DNA from 2 places in the Actinosynnema sp. NPDC050436 genome. Region 2 is predicted to be linked to the other one. Evidence: riboswitches for the same ligand, from Rfam matches in the RefSeq annotation. Region 2 holds a riboswitch; the other holds the start of a gene.

Region 1 (8,833 bases), on a different contig from region 2:
GTCACGGCTGCGCGCGGGCGGGCGCACCGGGCGTCTACACGAGGGTGAGCCACTACCTCGGCGAAATCTGAGACTGTGGTACCAACGCGGTGTGCGCTCGCATCCCTACCCGGCCACGCTGCGCCGCAAGTGGTCCGCGGACCTGACCTCCGCGCAGCTGTACGCCCTGCTCAAACTGCGTGGCGAGGTCTTCGTGGTCGAGCAGTCCTGCCCCTACCCGGAGCTGGACGGCCGCGACCTCGAACCTGATACCAGGCACTTCTGGCTGGAGTCGGACGGCTCCCCGGAGCCCCGGGCCTGCCTGCGGCTGCTGGAGGAACCCGACGGCACGTTCCGCATCGGCCGGGTCTGCACGGCGCGCGCCGCGCGCGGGCGCGGCTACAGCCGGCGGCTGGTGGAGGCCGCGCTGGTCGAGGTCGGCCGGCGGGTGTGCGTGCTGGACGCGCAGACCTACGTGGCCGACTTCTACGCCTCGTTCGGGTTCATGCCGGTGGGCGCGGAGTTCATCGAGGACGGGATACCGCACCTGCGGATGCGCCGGTCTCGCTGATCACCCGCACCGCGCGCTCGACGTCGGCGTCGGTCAGGTCGGCCCGCGCGGTCAGCCGCAGCCGGGAGACCTGGTCGGGCACCGACGGCGGCCGGAAGCACCCGACCCGCACGCCCCGCGCCCGGCACGCCTCGGCCCAGCCGAGCGCCGCCTCGGGCGAGGGGGCCTGGAGCGACACCACGGCGGCGGTCGGGCTGCTCACCCGCAGGCCCTGGTCGCGCAGCCGGAAGGCCAGGTCCTGCGCCACGTCCAGCGCGCGCGCCGCCCGGTCGGGCTCCTCGCGCAGCACCTTGAGCGCGGCCAGCGCCGCCGCCGCGCTGCCCGGCGCGAGACCGGTGTCGAAGGTGAACGGCCGCGCGGTGTCCACCAGGTGCTTGACCACCCGGCTCGGGCCGAGCACCGCGCCGCCCTGCGCGCCCAGCGACTTGGACAGCGTCACCGTGGTCACCACGTCCGGTGCCTTGGCCAGCCCCGCGGCGTGCACCGCGCCCCGGCCGCCGTCGCCGAGCACGCCCAGGCCGTGCGCGTCGTCCACGACCAGCGCCGACCCGTGCTCCCGGCACACCGAGGCGAGTTCGCCCAGCGGGGCCAGGTCGCCGTCCACGGAGAACACCGAGTCGGTGACGACCAGCGCCCGCCGCTTGCCCCGGGTGGCCAGCGCGTGCGCGACCTGCGCCACGTCGCAGTGCCCCGCCACGACCACGTCCGCCTTGGACAGCCGGGTGCCGTCGATCAGCGACGCGTGGATGTGCTGGTCGGCCACGATCGCGGTGCCCGGCCCGGACAGCGCGGTGAGCGCGCCCAGGTTCGCCAGGTAGCCGGAGGAGAACACCAGCGCGGACTGCGCGCCGCAGAAGTTGGCCAGCTCGTACTCCAGCTCGGTGTGCAGCTCGGTCGAGCCGGTGACCAGCCGGGAGCCGGTGGAACCGGCGCCCCAGCGCAGGGTGGCGGCTGCCGCCGCGCCCATCACCCGCTTGTCGCGGGCGAGGCCGAGGTAGTCGTTGGACGCCAGGTCCAGGTCGGTCGAGTCGGCCGGGCGGGGGCGCACCCGGCGGGCCAGGCCGGCTTTCGCGCGGGCTTCCGCGCGGGTGTCGATCCAGTCGAACACCGACTCCGGTCCGGTCGCCGCCCCTGTGCTCACGCTCACGCCGGCAGTGTCGCATCCGGCGGATAGCGTCCCGGCGTGGACCTCTTCCAGCTCGGTTCCGACGACCTGCGGGCGCTGCGCGCGACCGCGCCGGTGCACCGGGATCCGGCCACCGGGTTGTGGCTGGTCAGCCGGTACGACGACGTGCGGGCGGTGCTGGCCGACCCGAAGCGCTTCCACCCGGACAACGCGCTCACCGCCGTCACCGCCGTGCCGCGCCCGGTGCTGCGGGTGCTGGCCCGCGCGGGCTTCTCGCTGCCGCCGACGCTGGCCAACAACGGCACCGGCACCCACGCCGGGCTGCGCCGGCTCGTCGCCCGGTTCCTCACCCCGGACCGGGTGCGCGCGATGGGGCCCCGGATCGCCGAACTGGCCCGGGAACGGCTCGACCGGCTGACGGGCCCGGTCGCCGACCTGCACGCCGCGCTGGCCCGCGACCTGCCGGCGGTCGTGCTGCTGGAGGTGATGGGGATCGACGGGGTGGACGTCGGGCTGCTGAAGCGGTGGAGCACGGCGTCGCTGGAGCTGTTCTGGGGCACCCCGTCGCCGGAGCGCCAGCACGAGCTGGCCGGGCCGACCGCCGAGTTCCACCGGTGGCTGACCGGGCGCCTCCGGGCGGCCCGGGGCGACGACCTGTTCGGCGCGCTGCGGGACGTGCCGGTCCGGGAGGCCGCCGGCCTGTGCTACTTCCTGCTGATCGCCGGCCAGGAGACCACCACCCAGCTCCTCGGCGCGCTGTTCGACGCGGTGCTGCGGCAGGACGGCCTGTGGTCGCGGCTGGCCGAGCCGGGGACGGCGGGGTGGGTGGTGGAGGAGGTGCTGCGCCGCGACCCGCCGGTCAGCACGTGGCGGCGGGTCGCGGCCGAGCCGGTGACGATCTCCGGCGTGGACGTCCCGGCGGGCGCGCAGTTGCTGCTGATGCTCGCGGGCAGCGGCTCGGACCCGGAGGTGTTCGCCGAGCCGGAGCGGCTGTGCCCGGCCCGGCCGAACGCGCGCAAGCACCTCGCCTTCGGGTACGGCCGGCACTTCTGCCTGGGCGCGGGGCTGGCCAGGCTGGAGGCGGAGGTGGTGCTGCGGGAGACCCGCGAGCGCTTCCCGGACCTGCGCCTGGCCTCCGCCGAGCCGCCGCCGATGCTGGGGCTGCTGTCGTTCCGCGCGCCGCTCAGCGTGCGGGTCGAGCTGGGCGGTGCCGGCCGGGTGGCCGCTCCGGGCGCGGGGCTCGTGGGCTCGCCGACGAGAGGGTGATCACGTCCGCCGGGGCCCTCGGCGGCCCGGTTCCCCGGTGCCCGCGCCCCGGGAACCCGTAGTGGTCGCGCCGGGTCCGTGACCGGTCCGGGGACGCGACTGCGCAGGTCAGGTCCCCGGCGAGGGCCGGTCGACCGGGTCCCGTGCACCGCCCCGGAGCGCGGGTCCGCCGTCCGACCAGGTCCGATCGGGTGTGACGGCGCTCGCCCGGCCGGAGCCCGCCGGGGGCTTGGAGCCGGTCGGCCGAAGTGCGACGATGCCGGGGCTGTAGGGGTGCGCGAGGAAGCCGGTGCGAATCCGGCGCGGTCCCGCCACTGTGACCGGGCGCGTGGATCCGGGAGTCAGGAACTCGGCCCCGATCTCACGAGACCGGACACGGGCGTGGACACCCGAGGAAGGACACCGCCGCATGGGCGCGCGTTTCCCCTTTTCCGCCGTCGTCGGCCACGACGACCTCCGCACGGCGCTGCTGCTCAACGCCGTGCACCCCGGTATCGGCGGCGTGCTCGTCCGAGGTGAGAAGGGGACCGCGAAGTCGACCGTGGTCCGCGCCTTGGCCGCGCTGCTGCCCGCCCTGGACGTCGTCGCGGCCTGCCGCTTCGGCTGCGACCCGGCGGCGGTCGCCGACTGCCCGGACGGCCCGCACGACGGCGGTCCGGCCGAACGCCGCACCGCGCGCCTGGTGGAGCTGCCGGTCGGCGCGACCGAGGACCGGCTGATCGGCTCGCTGGACCTGGAGCGCGCGCTGACCGAGGGCGTGCGGGCCTACCAGCCCGGCCTGCTGGCCGCCGCGCACCGGGGCGTGCTCTACGTGGACGAGGTCAACCTCCTGCACGACCACCTGGTGGACCTGCTGCTCGACGCCGCCGCGATGGGCCGCGCGCACGTCGAGCGCGAAGGCGTGTCCGTGTCGCACGCCGCGTCGTTCCTCCTGGTCGGGACCATGAACCCGGAGGAGGGCGAGCTGCGGCCCCAGTTGCTGGACCGCTTCGGCCTCACGGTGTCCGTGCGGGCGGCGCGGGACGTGGCCACCCGGACCGAGGTGATCCGCCGCCGGCTGGCCTACGAGGCGGACCCCGGCGGCTTCGCGGCACGCTGGGCCGACGAGGACGCCGCGCTGGCCGACCGGATCGTGGCGGCCCGCGACCGGCTGCCCGCCGTCGTGCTGCCCGACGCCGAGGTGCGCCGGATCGCCGGCATCTGCGCCGCGTTCGAGGTCGACGGGATGCGCGCGGACCTGGTGGTCGCCCGGACGGCCGTCGCGCACGCCGCGTGGCGCGGGGTGGCCGAGGTCGCGGAGCAGGACGTGGAGGCCGCCGTCCGGCTGGCGCTGCCGCACCGCAAGCGCCGCGACCCGTTCGACGAGCCCGGCCTGGAGGAGCAGCAGCTCGAAGACGCGATGCGGCAGGGCGCCGAGCACGCCGCCGACGACCCCGACGACAGCCCGGACGACCCCGACAGCCCGGATGACCCGGACGACGACCCGGACGGCCCGGACGGCGGGCTGCCGCCGGACACCGCCGAACCGCCCGCCGAGTCCACTCCGGACGGTCCGCCGCAGCGGCCGGGCGGCTCGTCCGGCGACCGCCCGCACACGCCCGCGCCGTCGTTCAAGGCCCGGCTGCTCCAGGTGCCCGGCGTCGGCGAGGGTGCGCCCGGCAGGCGCTCCCGCGCCCGCGCCCGGACCGGGCGGGTGGTCCGGGCGTCCACTGTGGACGGATCGGGGCTGCACCTGGTGGGCACGCTCGGCGCGGCGGCCCCGTTCCAGGCCGCCCGGGGCCGCAGCGGGCCCGGCCTGGTGCTGCGCGGCACCGACCTGCGACGAGCGGTCCGGGAGGGCAAGGAGGGCAACCTGGTGCTGTTCGTGGTCGACGCCTCCGGCTCGATGGCCGCGCGGCAGCGCATGTCGGCGGTCAGCGGCGCGGTGATCTCCCTGCTGCGCGACGCCTACCAGCGCCGGGACAAGGTCGGCGTGATCACCTTCCGGGGCGCCGGCGCGGAGACCGCCCTGCCTCCGACCACCTCGGTGGACGCGGCGGCGGCCCGGCTCCGGCAGTTGCGCACCGGCGGGCGCACCCCGCTCGCCGACGGCCTGCTGCGCGCCCGCCGGGTGCTGGAGTCCGAACGGGTCCGCGACCCGCGCCGCCGCCCGCTGCTGGTGCTGCTGACGGACGGCCGCGCCACCGCCACCGGCTCCGGCGGCGACCCGCTGCGCGACGCCCTGCGCGCGGCCGGCCTGCTGGCCGCCGACGAGGTGGCCTCAGTGGTCGTGGACTGCGAGTCCGGTCACGTCCGGCTCGGCCTCGCCGGCCGGGTCGCCGGGGCGCTGGGCGCGGTGTGCCTGCGCCTGGAAGAACTGTCCGCCGACCAGGTCGCCGGCGTCGTGCGCGCCGTGCGGGCCGCTTAGGAGACCGCCGTGCCCCAAGGACAGCCGTCCGTCGTCCCGGTCGACGGGCTCACCACCCGGCAGCGCCGCAACCGGCCGCTGACCATCCTGCACACCGGCGAGATGAAGGGTAAGTCGACGGCCGCCTTCGGGCTCGCCCTGCGCGGGTGGAACCAGGGCTGGTCCATCGGCGTGTTCCAGTTCGTCAAGTCGGCCAGGTGGAAGGTCGGCGAGGAGACCGCCTTCCGCGCCCTGGGCCGGCTGCACGAGCAGACCGGCGAGGGCGGGCCGGTCGAGTGGCACAAGATGGGCGAGGGCTGGTCCTGGTCCCGCAAGGCGGGCACCGAGGACCACGCCGCCGCCGCGCTGGAGGGCTGGCGCGAGATCGCCCGCCGGCTCGCCGCCGGGCAGCACGGCGTGTACGTGCTCGACGAGTTCACCTACCCGCTGCACTGGGGCTGGGTCGACGTGGACGAGGTGGTCGCCGCCCTGCGCGACCGCCCCGGCCACCAGCACGTGGTGATCACCGGCCGGTACGCGCCGCAGGCCCTGGTCGACGCCGCCGACCTGGTCGTGGAGATGACCAAGGTCAAGCACCCCATGGACGCGGGGCAGAAGGGCCAGAAGGGGATCGAGTGGTGAACCGCCTGGTGGTCGCCGCGCCCGCCTCGGGCAGCGGCAAGACCACCGTGGCCACCGGCCTGATGGCGGCGCTGCGCCGCGCGGGGGACCGGGTGGCCCCCTTCAAGGTCGGGCCGGATTACATCGACCCCGGCTACCACGGGCTGGCCACCGGCCGGCCGGGCCGCAACCTGGACCCGGTCATGGTCGGCGAGCACCGGGTCGCGTCGCTGTTCGCGCACGGCGCGCGCGGCTGCGACCTGGCCGTGGTCGAAGGCGTGATGGGCCTGTTCGACGGCCGGGTCGACACCGAGGGCGTCGGCTCCACCGCGCACGTGGCGAAGCTGCTGTCCGCGCCCGTGCTGTTCGTGGTGGACGCGCGCGGCCAGAGCCGCAGCCTGGCCGCCCTGCTGCACGGGTTCCGGGGCTACGACCCGACCGTGCGGCTGGGCGGCGTGGTGCTCAACCAGGTCGGCTCCGAGCGGCACGAGCACGTGCTGCGCGGCGCGTGCGCCGAAGTCGGGCTGGAGGTGCTGGGCGTGCTGCCGCGCGACGACAGGTTCCGGCTGCCGTCCCGCCACCTCGGCCTGGTCACCGCCGCCGAGCACGGGCAGGCCGCGTTGGACGCCGTGGACGCGATCGCCTCGGCCGTCGCCGAGCACGTCGACCTCGACGCGGTGCGCCGGCTCGCCGCACAGGTGCCCGCCCTGGCCGTGCCCGCCTGGGACCCGGCCGCCGAGGTCGAGCCGGTCGGCGGCGCACCGGTGGTCGCGGTCGCGGGCGGCGCGGCGTTCACCTTCGGCTACGCCGAGCACGTCGAGCTGCTGCGCGCGGCCGGCGCGGACGTCGTGGTGGTGGACCCGCTGCGCGACCCGGGCCTCCCCGACGGCACGGCCGGCCTGGTGCTGCCCGGCGGGTTCCCCGAGCAGCACGCCCACGAGCTGTCCGCCAACACCGGCCTGCGCGCCGCCGTCGCCGCGTTCGCGCGGACCGGCCCGGTGCACGCCGAGTGCGGCGGCCTGCTGTACCTGGCGCGGGAGCTGGACGGCGTGCCGATGTGCGGCGTGCTCGACGCGGTCGGCTCGATGACGCCCAAGCTCACGCTGGGCTACCGCGACGCCGTCGCGCCGGCCGACTCCGTGCTGGCCGTGGCCGGCACCCGGATCACCGGGCACGAGTTCCACCGGACGGCGCTCAGCCCGCCCTGCGGCGGCCCCGGCGGCGCCCGCCCGGCCTGGCAGTGGCGCGGCCACGACCAGCGGCCCGTCGCCGAGGGTTTCGTGCTCGACCGCGTGCACGCGTCGTACCTGCACACCCACCCGGCGTCCGCGCCGGGAGCGGTGGCCCGCTTCGCGCGGGCGTGCGCGGGCACGTCCGCGCGGCACGAGGCCACTCGATAGTGGTTCACTCCGGCGCGGTACCGTCCGTGCCCAGCAAGCCGTACACGTCGTGGGGAGCAGTTGTGATGACTGGTCGGGTCTCCTTCGTGGGCGCCGGTCCCGGTGCCGCCGATCTCATCACCGTCCGGGGCGCTAAGCGGATAGCCGAGGCCGACGTGGTCGTGTGGTCGCCCGCCGTCGTCGAGGTCGAGTGCGTGCGCGAGCACGCCCGCCCGGACGCGGAGCTGGTGGACCTCTCCCGGGTGTCGGAGTCCGAGGTCGTGGACCTGTACCGGCGCGCGTCGGCGAGCAAGCTCGCGGTGGTGCGGCTGCACGCGGGCGACCCGTCGCTGTGGGGCGGGCTGCGCGAGCAGCACGACACGTGCCAGAAGCTCGGGCTGGCCGTCGAGGTCGTGCCCGGCGTGTCGGCGGTGTCCGCCGTGGGCGCGTCGGTCGGCCGCGAGCTGACCACCTCGGACGTCGCGCAGTCGCTCGTGCTGACCGGGCCCGAGGGCGCGGAGCACGTGGCCGAGTTCGCCGCGCACGGCACCACGATGGCGATCAGCGCGTCCGGCGCGCGGACCGGCCGGATCGTGGAGCAGTTGCGGGCGGGCGGCTACCCCGACGACACGCCGGTCGTGGTGGCCTACAAGGTCTCCCTGCCCGACGAGACGGTCGCGCAGACCACGCTGGGCGGGCTGGAGGCGTGCGTCAAGGAGCACAAGCTCTACCGCACCACGCTGTTCCTGGTCGGCGAGGTGCTCAGGCCCGCCGCGCCCCGGCGCGCGGCCCCCGGTGACGAGCCGGTGCGCCGGACCCGGTCCAAGTGGTCGATGCGCGCGTCCCGCGACTCGGCCTCGGTCGCCGCGTGGTCCGCCGTGCACGACTGGCAGGAGACCGCGCGGGCCCGCCGGTCCGCGCCCGCCCGGCCGAAGCCGGACCGCGACGACCCGGTGCTGGAGCTGGTGACCGGCCCGACCGGTGCCGAGGACGTCCCGGCGGACGCCGTGCCGGTCGACGCCGGCGGTGCCGCGCCGGTCGAGCAGGCCAAGCCCAAGCCGACCGTCGCGGCGGCGGCCAAGCGCAAGCCGACCACGGTGCAGGCCAGCACCACGCCGCGCAAGCCGGCTGCGAGGACCGCCGCCGCGACCCGGGCCAAGAAGACCAAGCGCGCCGACTGACGTGGACGTCGTCGCGCTGCACGGGTTCCTCGCCGACGCGGGTCGGAGCTGGGACTCGGTGACCGTCGTGGACGTGGGCTCGCACGGCCTGCGCCACGCGCTCAACGTGTGCCGCGCGCGGCCGGCCGTCGCGGTGTCCGGTGCCGACCCGGCCGAGCTGGGCCGGGGCCTGGCCGGCTGGCGGCGCACGCTCACCGTCGCCGACGCGTCCGGTCTGTCCACTGTGGACCCGGCGGACGCGGTGGTGCGGCGCTGGGTCGAGCCGGGGTTCGCGCTGTGCGCGGCGGACGCCGGCTGGACGCCCTCGCCCGGCGGCTGGGCGCT
Region 2 (8,833 bases):
ACGACGGCTTCGCCCAGGACATGGAACAGCTGTCCGAGGTGGAGCGGACGCGCAGCGTCCTGCGCCCGTACGGGGTGTGGGGCGTGATCAGCCCGTTCAACTTCCCCATGGCACTGGCCGCCGGACCGGCCGGTGCAGCCCTGGTCGCCGGCAACGCGGTCGTGCTCAAACCCAGCCGACAAGGCACTTTCACCGCCGCCAAGCTGGTCGAGTGCCTGCGCGAGGCGGGCCTGCCGGAGCCGGTGCTCGCCTTGGTGCCCGGCGGTGACGAGGTGGGGCGGGCGCTCGTCGCGCACCCCGGTGTGGACGGGCTGACCTTCACCGGCTCCTCCGCAGCGGGCAAGGCGGTGCACCGCGAGTTCTCCACGCGCCACCCCAAGCCGGTGCTGTGCGAGATGGGCGGCAAGAACGCGGCGATCGTGACCGCGAGCGCCGACCTCGACGTGGCCGCCGCCGGCATCGCGCGGTCCGCGTTCGGGTTCTCCGGGCAGAAGTGCTCGGCCTGCTCCCGGGTCTACGTCGACCGGGCCGTCCACTCGGCGTTGGTGGACAAACTGGCCGCGCGGGCGGGTGAGCTGGTGGTCGGCGATCCGACCCAGCGCAACGTCTTCGTCGGGCCGGTGATCGACGCGGACGCCGTGGACCGCTTCCGCGACGCCGTCGAGCACGCCCGTGAGCACGGCCGGGTCGTCGCGGGCGGCGAGCTGCTGCGCCGGGACGAAGGACGGGCGGACGGGCACTTCGTCCTGCCCACCGTGATCACCGACCTGCCGACGCAGGACCGGTTGTTCCGCGACGAGCTGTTCGTGCCGCTGGTCGCCGTCGCGCCCGTGGACTCCCTGGACGAGGCGCTGGCACTGGCCAACGACACCGACTACGGCCTGACCGCAGGGCTGTTCTCCGGTGACGACGCCGAAGTCGAGCGCTTCCTGGACGAGATCGAGGCGGGTGTGGTGTACGTGAACCGGGCGGCCGGCGCGACCACGGGCGCGTGGCCGGGCGTGCAACCGTTCGGCGGTTGGAAGGGGTCGGGCAGTTCGGGGAAGGCGGGCGGCGGAGTGCACTACGTCCAGCAGTACCTGCGCGAGCAGTCCCGCACGGTGGTGGCCCGATGACCACCACGCGCACCGCACCGCTGATCCGCACCGAACTGCCGGGCCCGCGCGCCCGCGAGGTGCTCGACCGCGACCTGGCGGTGACCAGCCGGTCGCTGCCCCGGGCCTACCCGCTGGTGCCGCGCCGGGGCCGGGGCTGCGTCATCGAGGACGTGGACGGCAACCTGTTCCTGGACTTCAACGCCGGCATCGCGGTCAACTCGACCGGCCACGCCCACCCCGGGGTGGTCGCGGCGATCCGGGAGCAGAGCGGGGAGCTGCTGCACTACTCCGCCAGCGACTTCTACCTGCCGATCTACTCGCGCATGTGCCGGGCGCTCGCGGACACCGCGCCGATCGACGGCCCGGTGCGGGTGTTCCTGACCAACTCCGGCGCGGAGGCGGTCGAGGGCGCGCTCAAGCTGGTGCGCCACGCCACCGGGCGGCCGTACGTGATCAGCTTCTTCGGCGCGTTCCACGGCCGCAGCTACGGCGCGGTGACCCTCACCGCGTCGAAGGCCAAGTATCACAAGGGGTTCGGCCCGCTGCTGCCCGGTGTCGTGCACGCGCCCTACGGCAGCGACGCCACGTTCGACCACATCGAGAACGTCCTGTTCCGCCACCAGGTGCCCGCCGACGAGGTCGCGGCGGTGTTCGTGGAGCCGATCCAGGGCGAGGGCGGCTACCTGGTGCCGCCGCCCGGCTGGCTGGCCCGGCTGCGGGAGCTGTGCGACCGGCACGGCATCCTGCTCGTGGCAGACGAGGTGCAGTCGGGCGCGGGGCGCACCGGGAAGATGTGGGCGATCGAGCACACCGGCGTTCGGCCGGACGTGCTGATCAGCGCCAAGGGGCTCGCGTCGGGCCTGCCGCTGGGCGCGTTCCTGGCCCGCGCCGAGCTGATGGAGAGCTGGGGCGCGGGCGCGCACGGCTCGACCTACGGCGGCAGCCCGGTGCCGTGCGCGGCGGGCCTGGCCACGCTGGCGGCCATCGAAGAGGAGGGCCTGCTCGCCAACGCCACCGCAGTCGGCGACCGGCTGCTCACCGGCCTGCGCGCGCTGCGGGCCCGGCACCCCGGTCTGGTGGTGGACGTGCGCGGGGTCGGGTTGATGATCGGCGTCGAGTTCGACACCGCCGAGCACGCCGAAGCCGTGCAGCAGGAGGCGTTCGAACGCGGCCTGCTGGTGCTGGAGTGCGGTGAGAGCAGCATCCGGCTGTCGCCGCCGCTGGTCGTGACCGCCGAGGAGGCAGACACCGCGCTGCGGCTGTTCGCCGACGCCGTCGACGCGGTGGCCGGGTGAGCCGACACGTCTTCGGACGGGGCACGGGGCTGCCCACCGCGTCGCACGCCGAGGGTGCCGTGATCGTCGACCGCGACGGCCGGCACTACCTCGACGGGTCCGGCGGCGCGGTGGTCACCTCCGTCGGCCACGGCGTCCGGGAGGTGGTGGACGCGATCGCCCGCCAGGCCCGGCAGGTCGCCTACGTGCACGGCACCGCGTTCCGCACCGACGAGCTCGACGCCTACGCCGACGAGCTGGCCCCGCTGCTGCCGGTGGACGATCCCCGCGTCTACCCCGTGTCCGGCGGCAGCGAGGCCGTGGAGACCGCGTTGAAGATGGCCCGCGCCTACCACCTGGCGCGGGGCGAGGACCGGCACGTGGTCATCGGCAGGCACGGCTCGTACCACGGCAACAGCCGGGGCGCGCTGGACGCGTCCGGGCGCACGGGCCTGCGGGCCCCGTACCTGCCGTGGCTCGGCCAGGCCCGGCACACCACCACGCCCTACGAGTACCGGTGTGCCGCGCCGTCCCACCCGACCGGGTGCGGGCGCTGGCACGCCGCGCAGCTGGACGCCCTGATCGGCGACGACGTGGCCGCGTTCATCGCCGAGCCGGTGGCCGGCGCGGCGCTGGGCGCGTGCGTGCCCGACGACGAGTACTGGCCGGCCGTGGCGGAGGTGTGCCGGCGGCGGGGCGTGCTGCTCATCGCCGACGAGGTGATGACCGGGTTCGGGCGCACCGGCCGATGGTTCGCCTGCGAGCACTGGGGACTGCGGCCGGACGTGTTGGTGGCGGGCAAGGGCGCGGCGGCGGGCTACTGGCCGCTCGGCCTGGCGGTGTGCTCGGGACGCGTGCACGACACCATCGCCGCCGGCGGGTTCACGCACGGCTTCACCTACTCCCACCACCCGGTCGGGGCCGCCGCCGGGCGGGCGGTGCTTCGCGTGCTGGCCGGGCGGGACCTGGTGGCGCGGTCGGCCGGGCTCGGTGACGCGCTGGACCGCGCGCTGCGCGACCGGCTCGGCGACCACCCGGCCGTGGGCGACATCCGGGGGTTGGGCCTGCTGCGCGGCGTGGAGCTGGTCGCCGACCGCCCGAGCCGCCGTCCGTTCCCCCGGTCGGCGCGCGTCGCCGAACGCGTCGTGGCGGCGGCCAGGGACCACGGCCTCCTGCTCTACCACTCCACGGGTTGCGCGAACGGGTCGGACGGCGACGTCCTGCTGTTCGGCCCTCCTCTGGTCGTGAGCACCGATCAGGTTGAGGAGATGGCGCAACGGTGCGCCGCCGCTGTCCGCGTGGTTCTCGGGCAGTGACGGACGACGTATCCCGGAACAGCTTCCACAATAATGTGTGACATTTCCACGGGGACTGCGACAGTCCGTTATTGATTTACCGGCGACGCGTCGCGCCACCCCCGGAACGAACGCCGAAAGGGGGTCGGGCGGCTGGTGGCCGCCCGACCCCTTCGACCCGGCACTTGTGCCACCGGGCGCGGCGGTCCGGTCAGAGGATGTCGACCAGGACCTTCGAGATGTCGATGTCGTCGATGATGTCCGCGTTGTTCAGCGCGTCGACCACCGCGCTCTTGAAGATCAGGTTGTCCTCCACCGTCAGGTTGTTCAGGACGTCCTTGATGACGACCTGGACCGCGTTGAGCTCGGCGTTGGTGAGCACGTCGATGTCGTTGCCGCTGGCGATGTCGCCGATGGTGATGACCGAGTCGGGCAGGTCGATCGGCACCTGCACGGTGGTGTTGATGGTGCACACGATGACGTTGACCAGGCCGGTCGGGTCGGAGTTGATGCAGGAGGCGCTCGGCGTGCCGGTGGCGGAGGCGGTACCGGCGGTACCGAGGGCGGCCAGGGCGGCGAACGTGACGGCGGTGGCGGCGGTGGCGATGCGCTTGAACAACTCGGTCTCCGTTTCCTGAAGGGGTGGTGCGATCTGCCAGGAGAAAGAAACCAGATGCCGACCGGGGCATGGAAGAGGCAATTTCTTCGAGTACCGTTCACCTGCCGTTGGATTGATCCGCTCGTCCGCGCGGCGTTGCGCCGATCGTCCGCCGGAACCGATCAGGGCCGTATCGCCGATTTTTACTCTTATGACGGCGACACGGGTTCAAACTACGCCACAGGTGTGATCCGGGGAACGAGCCGATGGATCGGCCACCGATGTGCTGGTGTAAACCGTGGAGTTCGCACAAGCGCCCCCGGAAGGCCACTCGAAAGGCGGTGCTGCGCTTTGTCATCCCCATCGGCCGCCCGAGTGCGTCCCACTCCCCCAAACTGCTCCGGACGGGTGATGAATCACTTCCCGGACACCGACCCGGAAAGGTGTGTGACCCGAGTCACAACCACAAATCGGGGCGCATGTTGTTCAACCGCCTCCACCCCCGTTGCGCGTGCGGACACGACGGCGTGCGCGGCGGTCGGCCGGTGGCCAGCCCGGAACGGCCGCTCGACCTGTCATGTGCCCGGTCGAGGTGCACCACGCCATCGCGGTCGGCGGGTTCACGCACAGCTTCACACCACCCGGTCGGGGCCACCCCGGACGGGCGGTCCCCTGCAGGCCGACCGGGCGGAACCTCGTCACGCGCCACGGGTCGTGGCAACGGGTCGGACGGCGATGCCTGCTGTTCGGTCCGCCGCTGGTCGTGAGCGCGCATCAGGTGCGGGAGACCCCCGGGCGATGCGCCGCCGCGATCCCCGCGACGCGGGCCCCGTCGGGGAGGGGCGACCGGCTGAACGGTCCCGTAGCGGCGACCAGACCGCGGTGTCCGCAGGCTGGGACCGATCGGGTGCCACCGGGCCGCGAGCCGCTACAGTGGCGGGGCAGCAGGTTCGGCCGCCGCAGGAGGAGTGCGGTGGCCGAGGCAAGAGGGAACCCGGTGCGAGTCCGGGACTGCCCCGCAGCGGTGAGTGGGAACGACCGCCGTCTGTCTCCGCGGAGACGAGCACTGGGCCCCGCCGGGCCTGGGAAGCGACGGCCAGTAGGAACCCGGCGTGCGCCGGAGCGCCCACGAGTCCGAAGACCTGCCCGCTGTGCACCCTGCGACCGCGGGGTGCTGGCAGCGACCTCGCGGGTGGGTCATCGCCGAGTCCGACCGGTGTCGGTCGTGGCTTGTCGTGCGCTCCCGCAGGTCCACGTGGACTCGCGAAGGAGAGCCCCGTGACTTCCCCCAGCCCGACCAGCCGCGCGACCGTGCACGGTTATCCCCGCCAAGGTGCCGACCGGGAGCTGAAGAAGGCGATCGAGGCGTACTGGAAAGGCCGCGTCGACGCAGACACCCTGCTCGCCACCGCCCGTGAACTGCGGCTGCGGAACCTGGCGGAGCTGCGCGCCGCCGGCGTGGACGAGATCCCGAGCAACTACTTCTCGTTCTACGACCACGTGTTGGACACCGCGTGGCTGCTCGGCGCCGTCCCGGACCGCCACCTCGCGGCCGTCCCGGACGTGACGACCGCCGCCGGCGAGTTGGACCGCTACTTCGCCATGGCGCGCGGCACGGCGGACGCGCCGCCGCTGGAGATGACGAAGTGGTTCGACACGAACTACCACTACCTGGTGCCCGAACTGGGCCCGGACACCCGGTTCGCGCTGAACGCCGGCAAGCCGCTGGCCGAGTTCGCCGAGGCGCTGGAGCAGGGAGTGCGCACACGGCCGGTGCTCGTCGGCCCCGTCACCTTCCTGTTGCTGGCCAAGGACCCCACCGGCACCGACGGATTCCGGCCGCTGGACCTGCTCGACCAGGTGGTCCCGCTCTACGCGGAGCTGCTGGGCCGCCTGCGCGAGGCGGGCGCGGAGTGGGTGCAGCTCGACGAGCCCGCGCTGGTCACCGACCAGCCGGCAGAGGTGCTGGCCGAGGTCGCCGACGTCTACGCCGCCCTCGGCGCGCTGGAAACCCGTCCGAAGCTCCTGGTCGCCTCCTACTTCGACCGGCTCGGCGACGCGCTGCCGGTCCTGGCCGCGGCGCCGGTCGACGGCCTGGCCCTGGACTTCACCAACTCCGCCGCGGCCAACCTGGACGGCCTCGCCGCCGTGGGCGGCATTCCGGACAAGCGTTTGGTCGCGGGTGTCGTCAACGGGCGCAACGTCTGGGCGGCGGACCTGAGCGCCGCCCTGGGCACCTTGGGCACGCTGCTCGGCCTGGCCGGTTCGGTGGACGTCGCGGCGTCCTGCTCGCTGCTGCACGTGCCGCTGGACGTCACGCTCGACACCGACCTCGCCCCGGAGACGGCCGGCTGGCTCTCCTTCGCCCGCCAGAAACTGGACGAGATCGTCACGTTGCGGCGTGGTCTGACCGAGGGCCGCGCCGCGATCGGCAACGCCCTGCACGTCAACCAGAGCAGGCTGGCCTCCCGAGCGGCGTCGCCGATCGTGCGGGTGCCCGCCGTGCGGGACCGGGTTGCCGCGATCACCGACGCCGACCTGCACCGCGCCGGCCCGTACGGCAAGCGCCGCCTGGCCCAGCAGGACCGCCTCCGGCTGCCCGAACTGCCGACCACGACCATCGGCTCCTTCCCGCAGACGCCCGAGCTGCGCAAGGCCCGTGCCGCGCTGCGTGCCGGCGCGCTCGACCAGGACGCCTACCAGGAGGCGATGCGCGCCGAGATCCGCGCGGTCATCGCCGAGCAGGAGCGGATCGGCCTGGACGTGCTGGTGCACGGCGAGCCGGAGCGCAACGACATGGTCCAGTACTTCGGCGAGCAGCTCACCGGCTTCCTCGCCACCCAGCACGGCTGGGTCCAGTCCTACGGGACGCGCTACGTCCGCCCGCCGATCATCGTCGGCGACGTTGCCCGGCCCGCACCGATGACCGTCGGGTGGACGACCTACGCGCAGAGCGTGACCGAACGCCCGATCAAGGGAATGCTCACCGGACCGGTCACCATGCTCGCCTGGTCTTTCGTGCGCGACGACCAGCCCGAAGCCGACACCGCGCGCCAGGTCGCGCTCGCCCTGCGCGACGAGGTCGCCGACCTCGAACGCGCCGGGATCGCGATCATCCAGGTGGACGAGCCCGCGTTGCGCGAAACCCTCCCCCTGCGCACGGCGGACCGCGCCGACTACCTGTCCTGGGCGGTCGACTCGTTCCGGCTGGCCACCTCGGGCGTGCGCGACGACACCCAGATCCACACGCACATGTGCTACGCGGAGTTCGGTGACGTGCTCCAGGCCATCATCGACATGGACGCCGACGTGACGAGCCTGGAGGCGGCCCGGTCGAACATGGCCATCGTCGACGGACTGGTCCGCGCGGCGTACCCGAACGAGGTGGGCCCGGGTGTGTGGGACATCCACTCGCCGCGCGTGCCGTCGGTCGAGGAGATCGCCGATCACCTGGGCATCGCGGTCGGGTCGTTCCCCGCCGACCGCCTGTGGGTCAACCCGGACTGCGGGCTCAAGACGCGCGGCTACCCGGAGGTGCGAGCCACGCTGGCCAACCTGGTCGAGGCCACCGCCCGCGTGCGGGCTCGGGCGTGACCAGCGGGCAACTCTCCCCGCGGCGGGCGGTCCCCCCGCCCGCCGCGGGCCTCGCGCCGCGGACCGCTCGGCCCCGCACGGTCCGGGAACGCCTCGCCGCCGGGACCCCGGTCCTCTCGTTGGAATTCATGCCTCCGCGCGGGACCGACGACGCGGAGCGGATCTGGCAGACCGTCCGCCGGCTGGAGTCGCTGCGACCGGGCTTCGTGTCGGTCACCTACGGGGCCGGCGGGTCGACGCGGGACCACACGATCGCGGTCGCCGCGCGGATCGCCCGCGAGACGACGATGCTGCCGGTGGTCCACCTGACCGCCGTGGACCACTCGGTCCGGCAACTGCGGTCGTTGATCGGGGTCCTGGCCGACGCCAAAGTGGTCAACGTGCTGGCCCTGCGGGGCGACCCTCCGGGCGACGTCACCGGCAGGTGGGTGCGTCACCCCGAAGGTCTGGCGCACGCGAGCGAACTCGTCGGGCTGCTGCGCGATCACGGCGACTTCTGCGTGGGCGTGGCCGCCTTCCCGCACGGGCACCCGCGCTCGGCGAGCATCGAGGACGACACGGCGCACTTCGTCGCGAAGTGCCGGGCGGGCGCGGACTACGCGATCACCCAGATGTTCTTCGACGCCGACGACTACCTGCGGCTGCGGGACCGGGTCGTCGCGGCCGGCTGCGACACCCCGATCGTCCCCGCGCTGATGCCGATCACCACCATGCGCACTATCACCCGGTCGGAACAGCTGTCCGGAGCACCGTTCCCGGCGCACCTGGCCGCGCGGTTCGCCGCCGTCGCCGACGACCCCGAGGCCGTCCGCGCGCTCGGGATCGACCAGACGATCCTGCTTGCCCGGCGGCTGCTAGCCGAAGGCGTACCCGGGCTGCACTTCATCACCTTCAACCACACCCAGGCCATCACGGAGGTCGTCACCGAGCTGGCGGTTTCCTGGTAATGCCGCCGAAACCGCGCCGGGTCCAGGT

Evidence for each region. Region 2 has a riboswitch for cobalamin ahead of metE (5-methyltetrahydropteroyltriglutamate--homocysteine S-methyltransferase). Riboswitches for the same ligand answer to the same signal wherever they lie in the genome.
Region 1: it holds a riboswitch for cobalamin, as region 2 does, so the genes downstream of both, AB0I60_RS36460 (putative cobaltochelatase) here and metE (5-methyltetrahydropteroyltriglutamate--homocysteine S-methyltransferase) in region 2, are expected to answer to the same signal.

The regions. Positions count from the first base shown of each region.
Region 1 is NZ_JBFAJV010000028.1:19,415-28,247, forward strand. Features, by position in the region: gene AB0I60_RS36440 (serine protease) at 1-71, shown strand, start outside; gene AB0I60_RS36445 (GNAT family N-acetyltransferase) at 92-550, shown strand; gene AB0I60_RS36450 (8-amino-7-oxononanoate synthase) at 504-1,691, opposite strand; gene AB0I60_RS36455 (cytochrome P450) at 1,734-2,942, shown strand; cobalamin riboswitch at 3,188-3,315, shown strand; gene AB0I60_RS36460 (putative cobaltochelatase) at 3,352-5,349, shown strand; gene cobO (cob(I)yrinic acid a,c-diamide adenosyltransferase) at 5,359-5,970, shown strand; gene AB0I60_RS36470 (cobyrinate a,c-diamide synthase) at 5,967-7,349, shown strand; gene AB0I60_RS36475 (cobalt-precorrin-4/precorrin-4 C(11)-methyltransferase) at 7,415-8,509, shown strand; gene AB0I60_RS36480 (hypothetical protein) at 8,511-8,833, shown strand, end outside.
Region 2 is NZ_JBFAJV010000001.1:580,547-589,379, forward strand. Features, by position in the region: gene AB0I60_RS02400 (aldehyde dehydrogenase family protein) at 1-1,115, shown strand, start outside; gene AB0I60_RS02405 (aminotransferase class III-fold pyridoxal phosphate-dependent enzyme) at 1,112-2,392, shown strand; gene AB0I60_RS02410 (aminotransferase class III-fold pyridoxal phosphate-dependent enzyme) at 2,389-3,687, shown strand; gene AB0I60_RS02415 (hypothetical protein) at 3,878-4,285, opposite strand; cobalamin riboswitch at 5,237-5,411, shown strand; gene metE (5-methyltetrahydropteroyltriglutamate--homocysteine S-methyltransferase) at 5,543-7,858, shown strand; partial or broken gene AB0I60_RS02425 (methylenetetrahydrofolate reductase) at 7,936-8,805, shown strand; gene AB0I60_RS02430 (hypothetical protein) at 8,805-8,833, shown strand, end outside.